3 regions of the Telluria sp. AC161 genome follow, and region 1 is predicted to be linked to each of the others. Evidence: predicted binding sites of a transcription regulator. Region 1 holds the regulator's gene; each other region holds the start of a gene.
The links. Region 1 encodes LexA, which represses DNA repair genes until DNA is damaged. Its sites were predicted from a motif close to ACTGTATNNNNATACAGT; they were not measured.
Positions count from the first base shown of each region.

Region 2: the regulator LexA is predicted to act here: its motif matches at 3,611-3,628, upstream of ACZ0AJ_RS16875 (DNA topoisomerase IV subunit B).
Region 3: the regulator LexA is predicted to act here: its motif matches at 3,670-3,687, upstream of ACZ0AJ_RS18000 (putative DNA modification/repair radical SAM protein).

Region 1 is NZ_OZ409861.1:3,023,837-3,031,091, forward strand. Features, by position in the region: gene rpsF (30S ribosomal protein S6) at 21-428, opposite strand; gene lexA (transcriptional repressor LexA) at 723-1,352, shown strand; gene ACZ0AJ_RS13575 (tetratricopeptide repeat protein) at 1,416-2,120, opposite strand; gene ACZ0AJ_RS13580 (cystathionine gamma-synthase family protein) at 2,297-3,538, opposite strand; gene purF (amidophosphoribosyltransferase) at 3,541-5,061, opposite strand; gene ACZ0AJ_RS13590 (CvpA family protein) at 5,138-5,626, opposite strand; gene ACZ0AJ_RS13595 (SPOR domain-containing protein) at 5,640-6,653, opposite strand; gene folC (bifunctional tetrahydrofolate synthase/dihydrofolate synthase) at 6,666-7,255, opposite strand, start outside.
Region 2 is NZ_OZ409861.1:3,780,114-3,787,368, forward strand. Features, by position in the region: gene ACZ0AJ_RS16845 (antibiotic biosynthesis monooxygenase family protein) at 1-98, opposite strand, end outside; gene ACZ0AJ_RS16850 (NIPSNAP family protein) at 95-421, opposite strand; gene ACZ0AJ_RS16855 (ArsR/SmtB family transcription factor) at 494-1,225, shown strand; gene ACZ0AJ_RS16860 (hypothetical protein) at 1,179-1,526, opposite strand; gene ACZ0AJ_RS16865 (gamma-glutamyl-gamma-aminobutyrate hydrolase family protein) at 1,621-2,631, opposite strand; gene ACZ0AJ_RS16870 (response regulator) at 2,697-3,521, opposite strand; gene ACZ0AJ_RS16875 (DNA topoisomerase IV subunit B) at 3,695-5,689, shown strand; gene parC (DNA topoisomerase IV subunit A) at 5,842-7,255, shown strand, end outside.
Region 3 is NZ_OZ409861.1:4,035,201-4,042,455, forward strand. Features, by position in the region: gene ACZ0AJ_RS17990 (TraB/GumN family protein) at 1-726, opposite strand, end outside; gene ACZ0AJ_RS17995 (UdgX family uracil-DNA binding protein) at 896-2,431, opposite strand; gene ACZ0AJ_RS18000 (putative DNA modification/repair radical SAM protein) at 2,428-3,657, opposite strand; gene ACZ0AJ_RS18005 (SEL1-like repeat protein) at 3,766-5,316, opposite strand; gene ACZ0AJ_RS18010 (GGDEF/EAL domain-containing response regulator) at 5,323-7,255, opposite strand, start outside.

The DNA of each region.
Region 1 (7,255 bases):
TACGAATAACTGGGAAAAACTTAAGCAGCAGCAGGCGCTGGCGCAGCGGCTGGAGCGGCTGCTGGCGCAGCGGCTTCGGCACGGTGGCTCTTGGCTGCGTCTTCGCGCTGCACCGATTTCATCATCGGCGACGGTGCGGTTTCAGCTTTTTTCAGCTTGACGGTCAGGTGACGCAGAACCGCATCATTGAACTTGAATGCAGTTTCCAGCTCGACCAGGGTCTCGTTGTCGCATTCGATGTTCAGGCAGATGTAGTGTGCTTTTGGCAGCTTCTGGATCTGGTACGCCATCTGGCGGCGGCCCCAGTCTTCAACGCGATGGATGTTACCGCCGCGGCTGGTCACCGTGGTCTTGTAACGCTCGATCATCGCCGGGACTTGTTCGCTCTGGTCCGGATGGACGATAAAAACGATTTCATAATGACGCATGCATTACTCCTTGAGGACGTTTAACAAATGCCCACCTCGGCGTCAAGACGAGTGTGGGAAGGGAAAGCCGGCAATTATAACCTGAATATCGGTGACTTGGAAACCCCCGATGATGCGTTATCGCCTCGATTGACCTCGCATTTGGCATATCTGACTCGACAATTCCAGGGTTTTGACGGCTGTTTGCACTCTGAATCGCGATTTTCGCGATATTTTTTGCGTTTCCCCTTGCGCGCGCGAGAATACTGTACAAAAATACAGGTTACATACATAACCGGTTGCTGTAACACATTTATGCTAAAGCTCACTGCACGGCAAGAACAGATCCTGAACCTGATCAAGGAAGCGATCGAGAACACCGGTTTCCCCCCAACCCGGGCTGAAATCGCTTCTGAATTGGGTTTCCGCTCGGCCAATGCGGCTGAAGAACATCTGCAAGCACTGGCGCGCAAGGGCGCCATCGAAATTTCGCCCGGCACGTCGCGCGGCATCCGCCTGATCGGCGCGAGCGTCGAGGCGATCCCGATGCCGCCACCATCGTTCATGTCGCTGCCGCTGGTCGGGCGCGTCGCGGCGGGTAATCCAATCCTCGCGCAAGAGCACGTCGAAGCCACCTACAACGTCGACGCGGCCATGTTCGCGGCGCGGCCCGATTTTCTGCTGAAGGTCAAAGGCTGGTCGATGCGCGATGCTGGCATCATGGATGGCGACTTTTTGGCGGTCAAGAAAATCGACAGCGCCAAGAACGGGCAGATCGTCGTTGCGCGCCTGGGCGACGAAGTCACGGTCAAGCGCTATCGCAAGACGGGCGATCTGGTCGAACTGCTGCCGGAGAACCCTGACTTCGACATCATTGCCGTCTCGCCGGACGAAGAGTTCGCGCTCGAAGGCCTGGCTGTCGGCTTGATGCGTAGCTGGAACTGATGTCACGGCGCCGGCCTCCCCGGCCGGCGCCTGCTTTACGCTGCCCTGTCCTGCCTACCCCTCTCAGTTCGACGCCTTCTTCACCACCGCATTGTGCTGGTTGATGAATGCCTCGGTGGCATTGCGCCACGCGGCAAAATCCGCCAGGATCATCTTTGAATTGACCTTCGCGCCTTCCGCGATATTCTGCCGCACCTGTTCCAGGTAGGCTGCCGAGGCGTCCGCCTCCTGCTTGTTCATCAGCTTGGCGATATCGGCCGGAATCTTCTTCGTCAGCGGCGACTGCGCGTTCAAATTCGTCACCATCTTGTTGTAGCAATCCTGCCAGCCAGTCACCAGCTTGTTGACCCGATCGATCTCGTCATTCACCTTCGACACGGCCGGAATGCGCGGTGACGGGCAACGGTATTCGCCCGACTGCAGCTCGGCGCCGTCGTAGCCCTTGATCCAGTAATCGATCTCGGCGCGTTTGGTCACGCGCTGCTGCATGACGACCAGCGATTCGGCCGCGACCTTGTTGCCCTTGGCTGCCGACTTCTCGAACAATGCCCTGGCCGCCGCTTCGTCGACGGTGCCCGCTTCGCCATACCAGTACATCTGGCCCAGTTGCTGCTGCGCCTGCGGATTGCCGGCATTGGCCAGCTTGGTGTACAGCTTGAGCGCGCCCGCGTAATCCTTTTTTTCGAACAGCGCATTGGCGTCTTCCAGCTCGCCCGCATAGGCGGTGCTGGCAATAGTCAGAGAAAGGCAGAGCAGGAAACGTTTCATGGGCATCCGAAGAAAATGACAAGCTGACGATGGGGCATCATAGCCCCCTTTTACAGCGGGACTCAACCGTAAAAATGACAAGGCCGGCATCGCGCCGGCCTTCTTTGCATGGCTTTACGCCGCGCGGTAACGCCACGCGGTAACGCCGCGCGGTTACGCCACGCGGTAACGCCGCCTTACGCGTCCAGCGCCTGGCGGAAGTCCTCGACCAGGTCATCGGTATCCTCGATGCCCACCGACACACGAATCAGCGACTCGGCAATGCCCATGCTGGCGCGGCGCTCGGCGCCCATCTCGAAGAAGATCGTGTGCGCCACCGGGATGACCAGCGTGCGGTTATCACCCAGGTTCGAGGCAGGAATCGCCAGCTGCAGGCGGTTGAGGTAATCGAACGGATCGATGGACTCGTGCAGCTCAAAGCTGAGCAGCGAACCGCCAGCGCGGAACAGCGACGTGACGATACCGTGCTGTGGATGCGACACCAGGCCCGGGTAGTGGACCTTTGCCACACGCTCGTCCGCCTCGAGCATTGTGGCCAGCGCCAGTGCATTGGCGCAGGTACGGGTCATGCGCAGCGCCAGCGTCTCGGCGCCAACAGCGATGTGATGCGCCGCTTCCGGCCCGAGCGACGCGCCGAAGTCGCGCAGCGCTTTCGCGCGCAGCTGCGCCATGCCCTGGGCGTGCGCCGGCTGCTTGCGGAAGTTCGGTGCGATGTTCGGATACGCGCTCCAGTCGAACAGGCCGGTATCGGTCAGCGCGCCGCCCAGCGCGATGCCATGGCCGCCAATCGACTTGGTCAGCGAATTGACCACGAGCCCGGCGCCCACGCTTTTCGGGCGGAACAGCCATGGCGACGTCATCGTGTTGTCGACCACGTACAGGATGCCCCGCTCACGGCACAGCTCGCCGATGCGGGCCAGGTCCGCCACTTGCGTGCGCGGATTGGCGATCGTCTCGACAAACACCATGCGCGTGTTCGGTGTCAGGGCCGCTTCGACTTGCGCCACGTCGGTGGGATCGACAAAGGCAACATCGACGCCCTGCCCCGCCACCGTCTGCCACAGGCTGTTGGTATTGCCAAACAGGAAGCTCGAAGAAACGATGGCGTCGCCTGCTTTGAGCAGCGCCTGGAACAGCGCGCCGATGGCTGCCATGCCGGTGCCGAAGCACAGCGTGGCGACGCCATCTTCCATCTTGCTGACCTTGTCCTCAAGCGCGCTGATGGTGGGATTGCCCTGGCGACCATAACGGAAGCCCGGCTCCTTGCCCTGGAACACGGAGGCCAGCTGACGCGCATCCGTGTAGCCGAACGCGACCGACGTGTGGATCGGCTTGTGCAGCGAACCGTGCTCGATCGGCTTGTGCCGGTCGTTGTGCAGGATCGTCGTGGTAAAGCCGTAGGTCTTTTTCTCGCTCATGCTTACTCGGCTGGAACGGCAGGGTTCAGATTCAGTTGGGTGCGGACCTGGTCTTCATCCTTGGCAGCAGGATTGTGACGCGCGGTTTCCTGGCGATCGAGGTATTCCGGGGTCACGTCGCCCGTCACGTAGATGCCGTCGAAGCACGATGCCTCGAAGTTCTTCAGTGCCGGATTAACGTCCGAAATCGAACGCTTGAGGGCGTCGATGTCCTGGTAGATCACGCGATCGGCCGTGATCTCGCGGCAGACTTCTTCGGTCGTGCGGCCGTACGCGATCAGCTCGTCGCGGGTCGGCATGTCGATGCCGTACACGTTCGGGTACAGCACCGGTGGCGCGGCCGAGGCGAAGTACACCTTGCGCGCGCCGGCTTCACGGGCCATCTGCACGATCTCGCGGCTGGTCGTGCCGCGCACGATCGAGTCGTCGACCAGCAGCACGTTCTTGTCCTTGAATTCGGAAATGATCGCGTTGAGCTTCTGGCGTACCGACTTCTTGCGCATGCCCTGGCCCGGCATGATGAAGGTGCGGCCGATGTAGCGGTTCTTGATGAAGCCTTCACGGTATTCGACGCCCAGTTTCAACGCCAGCTGGATGGCAGCCGGACGCGACGAATCGGGAATCGGCATGACGACGTCGATGTCTTCGACCGGGATTTCACTGAGCACCTTGTCGGCCAGGTATTCACCCATGCGCAGGCGCGTGGCGTAGACCGAGGCGCCGTCGATCACCGAGTCCGGACGGGCCAGGTAGACGAATTCGAACGCGCACGGGTTCAGCGACGGGTTCTCGGCGCACTGGCGCTCGGACAGCTTGCCATCGTTGGTAATGAAGACCGCTTCGCCCGGCGCAATGTCGCGCATGAAGCGGAAGCCCAGGCCCTCGAGGGCAACCGACTCGCTGGCCACCAGGTATTCGTTGCCGTTTTCGGTTTCATTCACGCCCAGGCACAGCGGACGGATGCCGAACGGATCGCGGAAGGCCAGCATGCCATGGCCGGCGATCTGCGCAACGACAGCGTAGGCGCCACGCACGCGGCGGTGCACAACAGCAACCGCCTTGAAGATCGCGTCGGCGTCGAGCGAGAAGCCATCGGCGGCTTCCTGGATTTCGTGGGCCAGCACGTTGAGCAGCACCTCGGAATCGGAGTCGGTGTTGATGTGGCGGCGGTCGTTGCGGAAGAGCTCATCCCTGAGCTGGGCCTGATTGGTCAGGTTGCCGTTGTGCGCGAGCGTGATGCCGAATGGCGCGTTGACGTAGAACGGTTGCGCCTCTTCTTCGCTCGACGAACCTGCGGTCGGATAGCGGCAGTGGCCGATTCCGGTGTTGCCCTGCAGCGAACGCATGTTCCGGGTACGGAAAACGTCACGTACCAGGCCGTTGGCCTTGAACATCGAGAACATGCTGCTGTGATTGGTCGCAATGCCCGCAGCGTCCTGGCCGCGGTGCTGCAGGAGCAGCAATGCATCGTACAGAAGCTGGTTGACGGGAGACTGCGAAACGACGCCGACGATGCCACACATGAGGTGCTCCTAAAAGCTTGGGTGCAAAATGACAGAAAACTGCGAATACAGCGAATACGGGTCTGGTAATACGGATTCAGTAATTAATATGCTCCGCGAAGGCAGCTGGCAAGAATGGTTTGACGGTACGCGCGCCGGTCTCGGCAATGGGTGACAACAGCGCCTCGCGCCAGAATGCCTGCTGCGGAATTGCCGTCATCCCGCACAATATGACGCCGGCCAGCACGATCACAATACCCCGCGCCAGGCCGAACAGGCCGCCCAGGCCCCGGTCCGCCAGCGACAGGCCGGTGGCAGCAACCACCGCACCGATCGCCATCGACAGCAGGCCCATCAGGATTCGTACGCCCAGGAACAGCACGATGAAGGCCGCCATCAGGCGCGCGGACCCGCCCGGAATGACCTCGGGCAACAAGGGTGCGAGCTGGGCGCCGTAGACATTGGCCACCACGAAGGCGACCACCCAGCCCACCAGCGACAGGATTTCCTTCACCAGGCCGCGCAGCGTGCTGATCACGACGGAGGCGATCAGCACGAACAGCACCAGGTAATCGAACATCGTCACGCGGCGGCAAGGATCAGAGTGGCACCATCGAGCCGGACAGACCGATGCCGCTCAGTTTGGCGCGCACTTTCTCTGCTTCTTCCTTGCTGAACGGGCCGACCCGCACGCGGATGAGTTCGCCAGACTTCTGGGTGAACGATGCCACGCCGGCAGCGCGCAGGCGGCTTTGCAACTCGGTGACTTTTTCCTGGCTGGCCAGCGCGGCAACCTGCACCACGAAGCGCGGTGCCGGGCCTTCGGCCTTGACCGTTTTCGGCTCGGGCTTGTCGGCCGGCTTGTCTTCGAGGATCGCGATGGCGCGGGCAGCGTCGTCCGGACGGGCCGGCTTGGTGACGTGCTCGGCTTTCGGATGCGACTCGGCGGCTTTCTCGGCGACCTTGACCGGCTTTTTCTCGGGCTCTGGCTTTTTCTCGGGCTCGGGCTTGCGCTCGGCCTTGACGGGTTCAGGCTTGGTCACCGGCTTGGCTTCGGGTTCTGCCTTTGGCTTGGTTTCAGGCTTCGGCTTGACAGTTTCGACTGGCTTGACGGTCTCGACTGGCTTGGCTGGCTCGAGCATGCGCATCGGTGGCACCTCGCTGGCGGTTGGCGCTGCGGCCACCGCGACCGGCGGCGTGCGCGTGCCGGCCGGCGGCGCCGGGACCGGATCGATGATCTCTTCGTCGCTGTCGACGCTGGCGGTTGGCGCGACCTGCTCGGACGGCACCGGCAGCGGCGCAGCCTTGTCCTTGTCCGGGATGTGGATCGCGATGTCGGTGGCCAGCGGCTTGGGCTCGGAATCGAGCAGCATCGGCAGGGCCACGACGGCGGCCAGGACCAGCGCAATGGCGCCGACCAGGCGGCGGCGCGCGCGTTTTTTCTCGGGCAGGATCGGATCGCCACGGCTGGAGCGGCGACCGCCCTCACCGGCCGAGCTGGCGCGCTTGGAGCGTGCGCGCTCGGTGTAGGCGGCCTCGTCGTCCTTGACGAAGTGACCGCTGTCGCGAACAGTTTCTTGCTTGTTTTTAGTGCCGAACGAGAACAAGCCCATGCGATTGAGGTATCAGTGTAGTGAGGATTTACGGGCCGCCATCACGCCGGCAACCGTGTAGAACGAACCAAAGACCACAATTCTATCATTCTCCTCAACCCGGCTCAGCGCATTCGCGTAAGCGTCGGCGGGCGAATCGAAGACAGTCACTGAAAAATCGCCCGCCTTCGCGCCTGCTGGCTTCAACTGGGCGATCTTCTCGGCCAGCGCCACAGGATCGGCCGAGCGCGGCGAATCGAGGCGCGTGACGCACCAGTGATCGATCACCGAGGCCATTGGCGCGATGACGGCGTCGATGTCCTTGTCGTCCATGATGCCGAACACCGCGTACGTGAATCGGTGAAAGCCCATATTGCCGAGGTTCTGTGCGAGCGTCGCGGCGGCGTGCGGATTGTGGGCCACGTCCAGCACCTGGGTCGGGCGGCCGGCCAGCACCTGGAAGCGCCCCGGCAGCTCGACCAACGCCAGGCCCGCGCGGGTTTCCTGGGCGCCGCACGGCAAGGTCATGCGCAGCGCCTCGAGGGCGGCCAGCGCTGCGGACGCATTGAGCAACTGGTTGGCGCCGCGCAAGGCCGGATAGGCCAGCGAATTGCGGCGGCCAG
Region 2 (7,255 bases), 760 kb from region 1:
TCGATCGCCTCGAGCGACGCGCGCAGCGCCTGCGCCGTGGCGAGGTACTCACGCTGGCGCGCCGGGTCGGGTTCGACTTCGAAAATGACCGCGATCACGCGCGGCTCCCGAGCGTGCCCTCCACCGCTTCGGTGAACGTGCGCGTTTCACGCATGATGAAACGCCCCTCGCGCGCCAGCGCAAAATTGGCGCGCGCTTCGTCATCCGTCTTCAAGCGTGTGCGGTACGCTTCGTAGTCAGCCAGACTGGCAAAGCCCACCAGACCCCAGGCCTCGTCGTTGGTCCCCTCGTGCGGCAGGAAGTAGCCGATCAAGAAGCCACCGAGCCGGGGAATGATGCGGCCCCAGTTGGCGGCGTATTCACGAAACTGCTCACGCTGAAACGGATCGATGCGATAGCGGATGAAACAGGTGATTGTCATAGTGACTCCTCGGGTTTGGAGCGGTCACCTTAGCCTGATGCCGTGGCCAGATGCTTCGGTTAAGATCGAAGCATGAGAGACGGTCCGAATATCACTACCATCGCCGCACTGATCGGCGACCAGGCGCGCGCGCAGGCCCTGACCTTGCTGATGGCCGGACGGGCGCTCACCGCCACCGAGCTGGCCGATGCGGCAGGCGTCACGCGCCAGACGATCAGCACCCATCTGGCGAAGCTGGTCGATGCCGGGCTGCTGGCCGTCCAGGCGCAGGGGCGGCACCGGTATTTCAGCATCGCCGATGCCGACGTGGCGGCGCTGCTCGAAACGCTGATGGGCATGGCCTTCGGCGCCGGCACGCTGCCGCTGCACCTGAAGCTGGGCCCGTCCGCGCCGGCCCTGCGCAAGGCGCGCGTCTGCTACGACCACCTGGCCGGCGAGCTTGGCGTGGTGCTGCATGACCGGCTGGCTGCGCGAGGCGCATTCGGCTTCGGCGCCGACGGCATGGTGCTCACGACCGCAGGCGCGTTACTGATCGGCCAGCTGGGCATCGATACCGCTGCACTGGCGCGCTCGCGGCGGCCCGTGTGCCGCACCTGCCTGGATTGGAGCGAGCGGCGTCACCATCTGGCCGGCGCACTGGGCAGCGCTCTGCTCGACCGGTTCGAACAACTTGGCTGGACGCGCCGCGTGGCAGGTTCGCGCGTCATGGCCTTCGATGCGCAGGGCGAGGTCGCCCTGCGTGACTGGCTCGATCAGGTCAGCCCGCCACCGGCACGCCCTTGCCCACCCAACCCGTCTTCATGAAGCGCGCCAGCAGCGGCTGTCTGGCAGGCGCCGGCGCCGGCAGCCTGGCGTCGACCACACTGGCCCACTGGTCGGCCAGTTGCTCGCAGGTGGCGCGCAGCACCGGGTCGATCGTCGGCAGGCGCGCCAGCGCGCACAGGTGGCGCTCAATGACGGACGCCAGCTTGACGCACGGCGGCTCGCCGTCGCCTTTCGCGCTGTAATGCGACATCAGGTGCAGCAGCGAGGCGACCAGCAGCGTGTCCTGGTTGCGCGGCTCGCCCGCTGTGGATGGCGTGGTGGGTGTGGGGGAAATCGTCATGCGAAGCGCTCCATGGACCAGAACAAGACAATGAGATGAGAATGATTCTCATTCATTATTCCCGTGTCACACGGCGAAAGCAAGCGATTTCGTGCTACAGGCGCGTCTCGCGCGCCGCGCGCAGAAATTCATCGAGCACCGGCGTGCAGTCGAGCAGATCGACACCGCCCGCGCGGTGGAACTCGGGGTGCCACTGCAAGCCCATGACGAAGTTGGCGCGCTGGTAGCGGATCGCCTCGATGATGCCGTCCGGCTCGGACATGGCTTCGATGCGGATATCGCGCCCCAGGTCCTTGACGGCCTGGTGGTGGATCGAATTGACCATCGCCTGCTGGATATTGGGGAACATGCGGCTAAGGGACGAACCCTTGGGGAACACGATCGCATGACGATGCGCGTCGTACAGGTCGTGCACGTGCGCCAGCGCGTCGGGACGGTCGGTGGCGACGTCCTGGTGCAGCGTGCCGCCGAAGGCCACGTTGATCAGCTGGCAGCCACGGCACACGCCCAGCACCGGTTTGCCGGCGTCGACGAATTCGTGCAGCAGTTCGAGCTCGTACACATCGCGCGCGCGGTCGCCGCTCCATTCGGGACGGGTGGGCGTTTCGGAATAGGTTTGCGGGGCGACGTCGGCCCCGCCCTGCAGCACCAGGCCATCCAGGTGACGTGCATAGTGGCGCAGCGTGATGTTGCTGGGGTGGAGCAAGCCGTTGGTATTGACCGTCGGGATCATGAACACCAGCACGTCGCGCGACATCACCCACTGAGCGATGGATTCCTCGAGGTATTGCAGGTTTTTGCTCAGCAGCCCCTTGGCGCCCGCTTCGGGATGGAAGATGCGGGCCGAGACACCAATGTGCAGCGTGCGCTGCATGATGTCGCGACTGAAGCGTTCACGCAGCGAGCGAAAGCGCGATGTGATGACCCGGCCGGCCAGGGCCACCGGGTTGTCGCCATCGCGCAGATAGCGCGCCGGTCCGCGTGCGTGCTGGCCGCCGCTGGCGCGCCGGTCGGGCACACGCACGCGCGTCTCGCGGCGTTCATCGATATCCGCCTCGGGCGAGGGGTCGTCTGGCTTGCGCTTGATGGGTTCGTCTTCGGTCATGTCATTAATATAACTTCGGCAATGCTGCGCACGATTCAAAGTTGTTACAAAAGGTCGCCATGCGCTCAGACCGGCACGTCGAGCAGCTTCTGGAAGGTCAGCATCAGGTGGCGCCCCGCCACGGGTGTCTCGAGCAGGCCGCGCGCGCCGGCCAGCCGGGCGCGGGCGCTGTCGTACTGAAACGATGGCGCGACCATGAACACCACGGGCGTGCGCCCGGCGCCGGCCTGCGCCTTGATCGATGAACACAGCGCATACGGTTCGATGCCTGGGGCGGCCGTGTTGATCAGGACCAGCGCGACCGGCGTCTCGTCGCACAGGCGCACGGCGGCGGCCCGGCTGTCGGTCCATTCGACGCCGATCCGGCGCGGCCCGAGCACCTGCGCCACCCGGTTGCGCAGGTTGCACGCCTGATCGACGATCAAGACCGGGCCATCGACGGGCCCATGGCGCAGTCGCGTGTAGAATGCGGGCGTTTCAAGATCCGGTCCCAGGCGCGGACGGCGGCGGCGTTCGGCCAGCACGCGGCGCGCACGGGCGCCATGCTGGGCCAGCGCATGCACGCGCGTGTCGAGTAGTTCGGCCAGCCTTTCATGCAGCGCCCGTTGGTCAAGCGGGCGGGTCAGGTTTGGCCAACGGGTGGCGTCGCTGCCGCCGATGACCAGTACCGGTTGCAGCGCATCGGGTGGCCGGCACGCCATTTGCGCCAGCGCAAACGGGTTGTCGCCGTTGGCAACCAGCAGATCCGGCTCTTGCAAACTATCGGCATGCAGGCAAGAATACGACGGCCCGACGCCCGGCGCGTCTTCGAGCAGCGCCGCCAGCCGGGCGGTTTCAACCGGATCAAAGCCGATCGGACGCACGGTGAACAGACAATGGGATCGCTGCATCGGGCCCCACCCTTCTTGCATCGATTATGTATTTACAGCGTAATCTAGCACAAAGGTGCAAGGCGAAAAGCACGACATAAGCGCAAAATACTGTATATTTATACAGTTAAAAAGCATTTCCTTTTCCGCTCGACAAGATAGAATGCCAACGCATTCTACAAATACTCTTCAAGATGGCCTCCAAGAAACCCGCTCCAGACTACAGCGAATCATCCATCCGTGTCCTCAAGGGACTCGAACCTGTGAAACAGCGTCCGGGCATGTACACCCGCACGGAAAATCCGCTCCACATCATCCAGGAAGTGATCGACAACGCCTCCGACGAGGCGCTGGGTGGCTATTGCAAGAACATCAGCGTCACGATGAACCCGGACGGCTCGATCACGGTCGAAGATGACGGCCGCGGCATCCCGGTCGGCATCCACCCCGAAGAAGGCGTGTCCACGGTCGAAATCGTGTTCACGCGCCTGCACGCCGGCGGCAAGTTCGACAAGGGCTCGGGCGGCGCGTATGCGTTCTCGGGCGGCCTGCACGGCGTCGGCGTGTCGGTCACCAATGCGCTGTCCAAGCGCCTCGAGATCGAAGTCTGGCGCAAGGACGATCAGGGCAACGGCCAGCACAAGCTGGTGTTCGCTGCCGGCGACGTGATCGAGCCCCTCACCTCCGCGCCGTTCGAGCGCGGCGGCAAGAAGAACGGCACGCGCGTCACGGCCTGGCCGGACGGCAAATACTTCGATTCGCCGACCATCCCGATGAACGACCTGCAACGCCTGCTGCGCTCGAAAGCCGTGCTGCTACCGGGCGTGACGGTCACGCTCACGAACGCCAAGGGCGAAGTCCAGACCTGGCGCTACGACGAGGGTCTGCGTGGCTACCTGACCGAAGCGCTGGCGCAAAGCTCCACCGGCGAAACCCTGATCCCGCTGTTCGAAGGCGCGCAGTACGCCGCTGCCGGCGACGACAGTTTTGCCGAAGGCGAAGGCGCGGCCTGGGTCGTGGCATGGACCGAAGAAGGCGGCGTGGTGCGTGAATCCTACGTCAACCTGATCCCCACCGTCAGCGGCGGCACGCACGAAGCCGGCCTGCGCGACGGCCTGTACGGCGCCGTCAAGAACTTCGTCGAGCTGCATGGCCTGCTGCCCAAAGGCGTCAAGCTGCTGCCCGAAGACGTGTTCGCGCGCGTCTCGTTCGTGCTGTCGGCCAAGGTGCTCGACCCGCAGTTCCAGGGCCAGACGAAAGAGCGCCTGAATTCGCGCGACGCGCTCAAGCTGGTTTCGACCTTCACCAGGCCGCCGCTCGAACTGTGGCTGAACCAGCACGTCGAATACGGCAAGAAGCTGGCCGAACTCGTGATCCGCCAGGCGCAATCGCGCCTGCGCTCGCTGCAGAAAGTCGAAAAGAAAAAATCGTCGGGCGTGGCCGTGTTGCCGGGCAAACTGACCGATTGCGAATCGAACGACATCACGCGCAACGAGCTGTTCCTGGTCGAGGGCGACTCGGCCGGCGGCTCGGCCAAGATGGGCCGCGACAAGGAATTCCAGGCCATCCTGCCGCTGCGCGGCAAGGTGCTCAACTCGTGGGAAACCGACCGCGACCGCCTGTTCGCCAACAATGAAATCCACGATATCTCGGTGGCGATCGGCGTCGATCCGCACAGCGCGGGCGACTCGCCCGACCTGACCGGTCTGCGCTACGGCAAGATCTGCATCCTGTCCGACGCCGACGTCGACGGCTCGCACATCCAGGTGCTGCTGCTCACGCTGTTCTTCAAACACTTTCCGGCGCTGTTCGCGAACGGGAACATCTGCATCGCGCGCCCTCCGCTGTTCCGTGTCGACGTGCCCGCGCGCGGCAAAAAGCCGATCCAGAAGCTGTATGCGCTGGACTCGGGCGAACTGCTGGCGATCGAAGACAAGCTGAAAAAAGAAGGCCTGAAAGAAGGCGTGTGGAGCATCTCCCGCTTCAAGGGCCTGGGCGAGATGAACGCCGAGCAGCTGTGGGAAACGACGATGAACCCGGACACGCGCCGCCTGCTGCCCGTGTTTTTGGGCGACTACGACCACGCCGAATCGTCGGCACGTTTCAATATGCTGATGGGCAAAGGCGAAGCCGCCGCGCGCCGCGCCTGGATCGAAGAACACGGAAACGAGACCGAGGCGGACATTTGATGAGACTGTGATCTGCAAGCTGAACTTGGGTTCCCGCCTCCGCGGGAACGACGGTCTTGCAGCCACTGGCCCAGGCACGTCGTTCCAGCGAAAGCTGGAACCCAAGTCCTCCGCACCGCCACTATCGCTCGCCAGAACACGAAACACACACCATGACGAACCAACCAAGTCTCTTTGAACAGCAACACGAGCCGTCCGACGTCGAGACGCTCACCCTCTCCACCTTCGCCGAGCGCGCCTACCTCGACTATGCCGTTTCGGTGGTCAAGGGCCGCGCGCTGCCGGACGTGTCGGACGGCCAGAAGCCGGTCCAGCGCCGCATCCTGTACGCGATGAATGAACTGGGCCTGGGCCCGACCGCCAAGCCGCGCAAATCGGCGGCCGTGGTCGGCGACGTGCTCGGCAAACTGCACCCGCACGGCGACCAGTCGGTGTACGACGCGCTGGTGCGCATGGCGCAGGACTTCTCGCTGCGCTACCCGCTGATCGACGGCCAGGGCAACTTCGGCTCACGCGACGGCGACGGCGCCGCCGCGATGCGCTATACCGAAGCGCGCCTGACGCCGATTGCCCGCATCCTGATGGATGAAATCGACATGGGCACGGTCGACTCGCAGCCGAACTACGACGGCTCGACCACCGAGCCGCGCACGCTGCCGGCGCGCCTGCCGATGGTGCTGCTCAACGGCGCCTCGGGCATCGCGGTCGGCCTGGCCACCGAGATCCCGTCGCACAATCTGCGCGAAGTGGCTGCCGCCGCCGTCGCCATGATCCGCAATCCGAAGATGTCGCACGCCGAGCTGATGGCCATCGTGCCCGGCCCCGACTTCCCGGGCGGCGGCCAGATCATCACCCCGGCGTCCAGCATCGCCGACATGTACGCGGTCGGCCGCGGTTCGATGAAGGTGCGCGCGCGCTGGAAGATCGAAGAACTGGCGCGCGGCCAGTGGCAGGCGATTGTCTACGAACTGCCGCCGGGCTGCTCGTCGCAGCGCGTGCTCGAAGAAATCGAAGAACTGACCAATCCGAAGGTCAAGGCCGGCAAGAAGGCGCTGCTGCCCGAGCAGCTCGCGCTGAAGAACACCGTGCTGGGCGCGCTCGATACGGTGCGCGACGAATCGGGCCGCGAAGCCGCGGTGCGCCTGGTGTTCGAGCCAAAGTCGAAGAACCAGGACCAGAACGAATTCATGCTGATGCTGCTCGCGCACACGTCGCTCGAGTCGTCCAGCCCGATCAATATGGTGATGATCGGCGGCGACGGCCGCCCGCGTCAAAAAGGCCTGGGCACGATCATCCAGGAGTGGATCGACTATCGCTTCACGACGATCCGCCGCCGCACCGACTTCAAGCTGGCCAAGGTCAACGACCGCATCCACATCCTGGAAGGCCGCGAGACGGTCCTGCTGAACATCGACAAGGTCATCGCCATCATCCGCAATGCGGATGAACCGAAGGCCGCGCTGATCGAAGAATTCCACCTGAGCGAACGCCAGGCCGAAGACATCCTCGAAATCCGCCTGCGCCAGCTGGCGCGCCTGGAAGCGATCAAGATCCAGCAAGAGCTGG
Region 3 (7,255 bases), 1.0 Mb from region 1:
GCCGATATCCTGTTCCAGTGTGGTCATTGTTTGTGCGAGGCAGGCGGCGTCGGCCAGGTTTGATTTCTTGAAGTTATTCAGCACCGTCCTTGCGTTGTCCATTGGGACAGCGATCTTCGTCGACGTCTCTTTCAGCTGGCTCTTTTTGATCAGATCGAGCAGCTGCTTGCGCACTACATATCCCTCGACCAAACCTGCTCCCTTGCGCGCTGCTTCCGTCAACGCCTGCGCAGCGAAGATCGGCCGTTCGCGCTCGACGCCACTGTTGTCGGGCAGGTATTTTGCCTTGAGCGTAGTCCACTGCGCGTAGTCTTGCGCCGGCATCACGTCGCGCAACCCGGCGCCATCCGGATTCTTGCGCACGCCGATCAGGCTTGGCAGCAGCGTGATCATTTTGAAGACACCTGCGCTGGCCGTCGCGCCGGGCGGCTCCAGGTACTCCTGCGAATTCCTGATCACGTTTTCCACCTGCTGCGAGCGCCACGTCATGTTCTTCGGCAGCGGCGCATACGTGCCAAATACCCACAGCACATGATCGCCCTTCTTTACCTTCCACATGCCCGGGCCAGGGCGCTGGGCGACGACGTGAATCTGTTCCGGCGCAGGTTCGACCGCGTCCGTGGTGACAACCGCGGCAGGCGGGGCACCGGCCCCGTCAAGCGACTGTGCCCATCCAGGGGCAGCCAGCAACGACAAGCACAGTGCGGGAACGACGAGTGGGCGCATGAAGGTATCCTGTTGTGAAAGTGGCCAGAAGCGTGCGCCGATTATGAGGCGGCCACTGCGGCAATCACAAGGACTTTCGAATGCATACGCAAGGCGCAGTATGCGAATAAGGATGGCCTGGGAGGGGTGCCCACCCGACTCCGCACGCGTCACGGTGCCGCGACGTGGGTCAGTTCTCGCCAGACTGCTCAAGCAGCGACTGCGCCACCCGCAAACCCTCGACCATCACGGCAAACGCCTCGTGCTTGGTCGCTTCGTCCGGCACGCGCAGCACGTACGACGGGTGGTAGATCGTCACCACCCACGCGTCCCCATGGCGCACCGGTTGGCCGAGACTGTCCCTGAGCGTCACGTTCCCCCTCTGCAGCACCGACTTGAGCGCGGTCGCGCCCATCGCCACGATCACCTTCGGCTTGCGGATGGCGATTTCTTTTTCGAGCCAGTAGTGGCAGGCCTCGATCTCTTTCTGCGCCGGCGTCTTGTGCAGGCGCCGTTTACCGCGCGGCTCCCACTTGAAATGCTTGACGGCGTTGGTAATATAAACACCCTTGCGATCCACCTCCGCCTGCGCGAACACGCGATCGAGCAGCTGGCCGGCCGGGCCGATAAACGGCTGGCCGGACAGGTCCTCCTGGTCGCCCGGCTGCTCGCCGACAAGCATGATCTGCGCGTGGTCCGGTCCGATCCCGCCGACCGCTTGCGTCGCGTGCTGCCACAGTTCGCAGCGCCGGCATTCGTCAAGCTTTGACGGCTGTTCGCGGTCGGGCTGTGCTTTCTCGGCCGCGATCGGAATCGTCGTGCCGCGGCGCTGCCCCACCTCGGCGACCTGGCCGATGCGGCGCGCGCCCAGGCCGGCCTGGCTGACCATCGACGGCACCAGCGCGCCCTCGGGCAAATTCTTCCAGAAGCGCGACGGCACATGGCTTTGCATGACCTTCGTGTTCAGGCGCGCGGGGTTGAAGATGCTGCGGTAGTAGGTCAGCCACAGCGCCTCGCCGTCGTCTTCCAGGTCGGCGGGGCCGGACATCAACGGCCCTGCGTCGTGCAGCGTGGCGCCGTCCCACAGCACGCTGGCCTCGGGCGTGGCGATCATCCAGGTCATCTTGCCCATGCGGGCAACGAAATGTTCGGCCACCTGCGGCAGCACGTCGTGCGCGGGTTCGAACCAGGCGACGAACTGCGGCGGCCCGGCCTCGATCGGCCGTTCGCGAAAGCGGATATACGCGAACATGTCGTGCACCTCGCGCCGCACGGCCTTGACCATCGACGTCAGCCGCGCGCCATCGGTATCGGCGGGCGACTGCACGTCGTGCTCGCCCTGCTGCCAGCGCCAGACCACGCGATACAGGAAGGCCCAGCGATCGTGGTCACGGTAACAGGCGGCGGTTTGCAGCATCTCCATCAGCGAGCGCGGGACTTGCGGCCTGGGTGTGGCTTGTGCCAACCGTTCGGCAGGCGGGGCGGCGAGAAGGTCGCCAGTCGGTTGCACCGTCTCCAGGGCGGATGCGGGCGCTGCCGGCGCGCTCGAAAACAAATCGGCACCGGGCTCGCCCCACGTCACTGCCTCGGGCGGCACGCCTGCGCGCAGCAGCGCGCGGGCCGTGGCGCGCCACTCGACGAACGAGGCCACCAGCAGCGGCTGGCCCGCGCGGACCGCGGCGACGGCCTCGCTGGCGACGACGGCTGCGCTGGCCGCGGGGGTCATGCTGCCTGCAGCTCCGGCCACAAGTTCATCTGCTGCGGTGCGTCGGCCATGTGCTTGCGCAGCAGGTCGGAGCTGGTCGCGCCCTGCGCCGGCTTGTAGTCGGCGGTGATGACGAACGGTGCCAGCTTTTTCAGGCTGCAGCGCAGCCGCGATAAATCTTCCCAGCGGATGCGGCGAATGCGGCGCAGGTCGGCGATGCGCTTGGCGTTGCGCAGGCCGATGCCGGGGATGCGCGCAATCAGCGTCGCATCGACGCGGTTCAGGTCCATCGGAAACTGGTCACGGTTCGACAGCGCCCAGGCCAGCTTGGGATCGATGTCCAGCGCCAGGTTGCCCGTCTGCGGCATGATCTCGCCGGCCGTGAAGCCGTAACTGCGCAGCAGGAAGTCGGCCTGGTACAGGCGGTGCTCGCGCAGCAGCGGCGGTGGCGCGAGCGGCACGCTCTTGGGGCTTTGCGGGATGGGACTGAATGCGGAGTAGTACACGCGCTTGAGCTTATAGCTGCCGTACAGCGTCTCGGCGGTGTTGAGGATCGTGTGGTCGTCGCTGGCGTCAGCGCCGACGATCATCTGCGTGCTCTGGCCGGCCGGCGCGAATGCAGGCGACCTTGGCTCTTCGGCTTTTTCATCGAGCTTGCGCCGGATGGAGCCCATCGCCAGCTTGATCGTGTGCACGCTCTTTTCGGGCGCCAGTCTGGTCACGCTGTCGTGCGTCGGCAGTTCGATGTTGACCGACAGGCGATCGGCCCAGCGCCCCGCTTCGGTGATCAGGAGCGGATCGGCATCGGGAATCGTCTTGAGGTGGATGTAGCCGCGGAAGTTGTGCACCTCGCGCAGGGTGCGCGCCACGGCCACCAGCTGCTCCATCGTGTAGTCGGCCGACTGGATGATGCCGGAACTGAGGAACAGGCCGTCGATGTAGTTGCGCAGGTAAAAATCCTGCGTCAGCTTGACCACTTCGTCGACCGCAAAGCGCGCGCGCGGCACGTTCGACGTGCGCCGGTTGATGCAGTACTGGCAGTCGTAGATGCAGAAGTTGGTGAGCAGGATCTTGAGCAGCGAGACGCAGCGGCCATCGGGCGTGTAGCTGTGGCAGATGCCCATGCCGGTGGTGGCGCCCAGGCCGTCCTTGCCCTCGGAGCCGCGCTTGGGCGCACCGCTGCTGGCGCAGGATGCGTCGTACTTGGCCGCGTCGGCCAGGATTTCGAGCTTGTCGTTGAGTTCCATCGGACGCCCGTGGCTGTATGGGCATACAGTATAACGTGGCGTGTCATGACAGAGGGTGCGGCAGCGCACCCGTGCGGGGGTGGCGCCGGTTCAAAGACGGGACGCTAGTTATGCGTGCAGCAAGCTTTCGGCCTGCGATAACTGCTGCGCGTCCATGCGGCGCGCGGTGCGGGCCAGGTAGTCGCGTGCCGGCCCGATCCCGGCGCCGCCCGCCCGATGCAGCCACGCATACGCTTCGACCAGATCGCGCGGCGCGCCCTGCCCCGCCGCATACATCACGCCCAGGTTGAACTGGGCCCGCGCGTGGCCCTGGCGCGCCGCGCACAGGTACCAGAAATGGGCGGCTTCGTAATCCTTGTCCGCGCCCTTGGCGCAGTCGTAGCGCAACCCCAGCTCGAACTGCGCCAGCGCGTGCTTCTGGTCGGCCGCCTTGTGCAGCCAGTCGGTGGCTTCGGCCGGGTCGCCCAGATCGAGCCGGTCGAGCAGCGTGGCCACCATATACTGCGCTGCCGCGTAACCCTGGGCCGCGGCGCGCCGGTACCACCCGAGTGCCTGCACGCTGTCCTGCGCTGCGCCGATGCCGTTTTCGTGGCGCAGGCCCAGGTCGAACTGCGCGCGCAGGTGGCCCTGCTCGGCCGCCTTGCGGTACCACGCCGTGGCCTCCACCGCATCGCGCTCGACGCCGTTGCCCGTGTCGAGGAGTTGCCCGAGGTGGTACTGCGCCACCGGCAAGCCCTGCTCGGCCGCGCGGCGGTACCAGACGGCCGCCTGCGCCGCATCCTGCACCACGCCCTGGCCGTGCTCGTGGCGCATGCCCAGACTGTCCTGCGCGCCCGCATGGCCCTGCTGCGCGGCGCGCCGGTACCAGATCGCGGCCAGCGCGTCGTCCTGCGGCACGCCGTGGCCCGTGTCGTACATCAGCGCCAGATTGAACTGCGAGCTGGCATGGCCCTGGATGCCCGCGCGGCCGTACCACAGCATCGCCTGTTCGCCGTCCGCTTCCACGTCCTGGCCCTTGTCGTAGCGCAGCCCGAGATTGAACTGGGCTGGCGCGTAGCCCTGCAGCGCGGCCTTGCGCAGCCAGCCGAGCGCCTGCGCCGGATCGCGCGCCACGCCCTGGCCGCTGTCGTAGCGCAGGCCCACGCTGTACTGCGAACGGGCATAGCCCTGGCTGGCCGCGCGCCGGTACCAGTCCAGGGCCGCATCGTGGTCCTGCGCTACGCCCTTGCCGGTGTCGTACATCATCCCGAGATTGTGCTGGGCGCCCGGCTCGCCCTGCTCTGCGGCGAGGCGGAACCAGTGCAGCGCGCGGCCCACGTCCTGCGCCACGCCCTGTCCTTTAGCGTACAGCCAGCCCAGGTTGTACTGCGCCAGCGCGTAGCCCTGGCTGGCGGCGCGCTCGTACCAGTGGGCGGCCAGCATGAAGTCCTGCGTCACGCCCTGGCCCTTCTGCAGCATCACGCCGAGGTTGTACTGGGCCTGCGCCAGATTGGCCGTGGCCGCGCGCCGGTACCAGCTCACCGCCAGTTCATCGCTTTGCGCCACGCCCTGGCCGTTCACGTACATGAAGCCCAGGCTGTGCTGGGCCTCGGCCACGCCCCGCTCGGCCAGGCCTTTCACACGCAGGAATTCGGCGCTGTACAACGACGTGTCGGGCATGCCCACTCAGGCCAGCACGGCGCGCAGGTTCGATCCGGGCCGGGTGCGCAGCGCCACCATGAAGTCGCCCAGCGAAATCGGGCGGTAGAACAGATAGCCCTGCATCGTCATGCAACCGTTGGCGCGCAGGTAGCGCGCCTGTTCCTCGGTCTCGACGCCTTCGGCGATCAGGTTCAGGCCCAGGCCACGCGCGATCGAGATGATCGCCAGGATCACCGGATAGTGGCCGTCTTCCTCGTGGATCTCCTTGACGAACGACTGGTCGATCTTGATCGTGTGGATCGGGAAGCGGTGCAGGTACGACAGCGACGAGTAGCCGGTGCCGAAGTCGTCGATCGCGATCGACACGCCCAGCTCGCACAGTTTGTTGAGCTGCTCGATTGCATACTGCGGGTTACGGATGCAGATGTTCTCGGTGATCTCGACTTCGATCTGCTGCGGCGAGATCGCGTAGCGCGCCAGGGCCCCGCGCATCTTCTCGAAGAAGTCGCCGCGGTCGAGGTATTGCGGCGACAGGTTCAGCGAGAGCCGGATGTCGCTGCCGCCGACGGCGTTCCAGCGCAGCATGTCGCGGCACAGCGCGCCGATCATCCAGTCCGAGATCGGCAGCATCAGGCCGTTTTCTTCGGCGAATGGCAAAAATTCGCCGGCCGACAAGCGCCCGCGGGTCGGGTGGTTCCAGCGCATCAGCGCCTCAGCGCCCGTGATATTGCCGGTCATGGCGTCGATCTGCGGCTGGTAGAACATCTCCAGCTCGTCGTGCTCGAGCGCGCGGCGCAGCGCCTGTTCCAGCGCGATCTTCTGGTGCGACACTTCGAGCATCGAGTCGTGATAGAAGCTGTGGCCGTTCTTGCCCAGCGCCTTCACCTGGTACATCGCGATGTCGGCGTGGCGCAGCAGTTCGTCGATCGATTCGCCGTCCTTCGGATAGATCGCGATGCCGATCGAGGCCGAGATGTGCACTTCGTGGCCATCGAGGTCGAACGGCAGCTGCAGGCAGGCCAGAAATTTATCGGCGACCATGCGCGCGTCGTCGTGGCTGACCAGCTCGGGCAGCACGATGGTGAATTCGTCGCCGCCCTGGCGCGCCAGCGTGTCGCCCTTGCGCAGGCATTCCTTCAGGCGGCTGGCCGCCTGCTGCAGCAGCTCGTCGCCCTTGACGTGGCCGAGCGTGTCGTTCACGAGCTTGAAGCGATCGAGGTCGATGAACATCACCGCAAGTTCGGTCTGCTTGCGCTTGGCCTGGATCACGGCCAGTCCCAGGCGGTCCTTGAACAGGATGCGGTTCGGCAGGTCGGTCAGGATGTCGTGGTAGGCCTGGTAGGCGATGACTTCCTCGGCGCGCTTGCGGTCGGTGATGTCGCGCGCCACGCCGTAGGTGCCGAAGAACTCGAGCTTTTTCACTTCCTGGTCCGGCACATGCATGCCGATCGCGTTCAGCGAAATCGTCATCAGCGTCGTGTTGAACGTGCGGTCGTTGCTGGTGTTGCCATTCCCGCCACGGCACTTCAGGCGCAGTTCGACGTTGCGCGATGCGCGTTCGTCGATGCGGCGCTCGTTGAACACGTAGCGCGCGCGCTCCAGGTCTTCTTCGTGCACGACGATCGAGTAATGCTTGCCGATCAGCTCTTCGCGCGTGTAGCCGAGCAGCTGGTAGGCGCGGTCGTTGACGAACGTGAAGCGGCCTTCGTGATTGAGCGTATAGATGATGTCTGGCGACGAGTCGACCAGGTAGCGGTACATCTTCTCGGAGTTCTCGAGCTGGTTCGCGATGCGCGCGTTTTCCAGCGCCAGGCGCCGGCGCCCCAGTGCATTGCTGACGGTCGAGAGCAGCTCTTCGCGGCTGTACGGCTTGCGCAGGTAGCTGTAGGCGCCGCGCTTGAGCGCGCCGATCGCGGCGTCGATGCCCACCTCGCCGCTCATCACGATCACGTCGGCG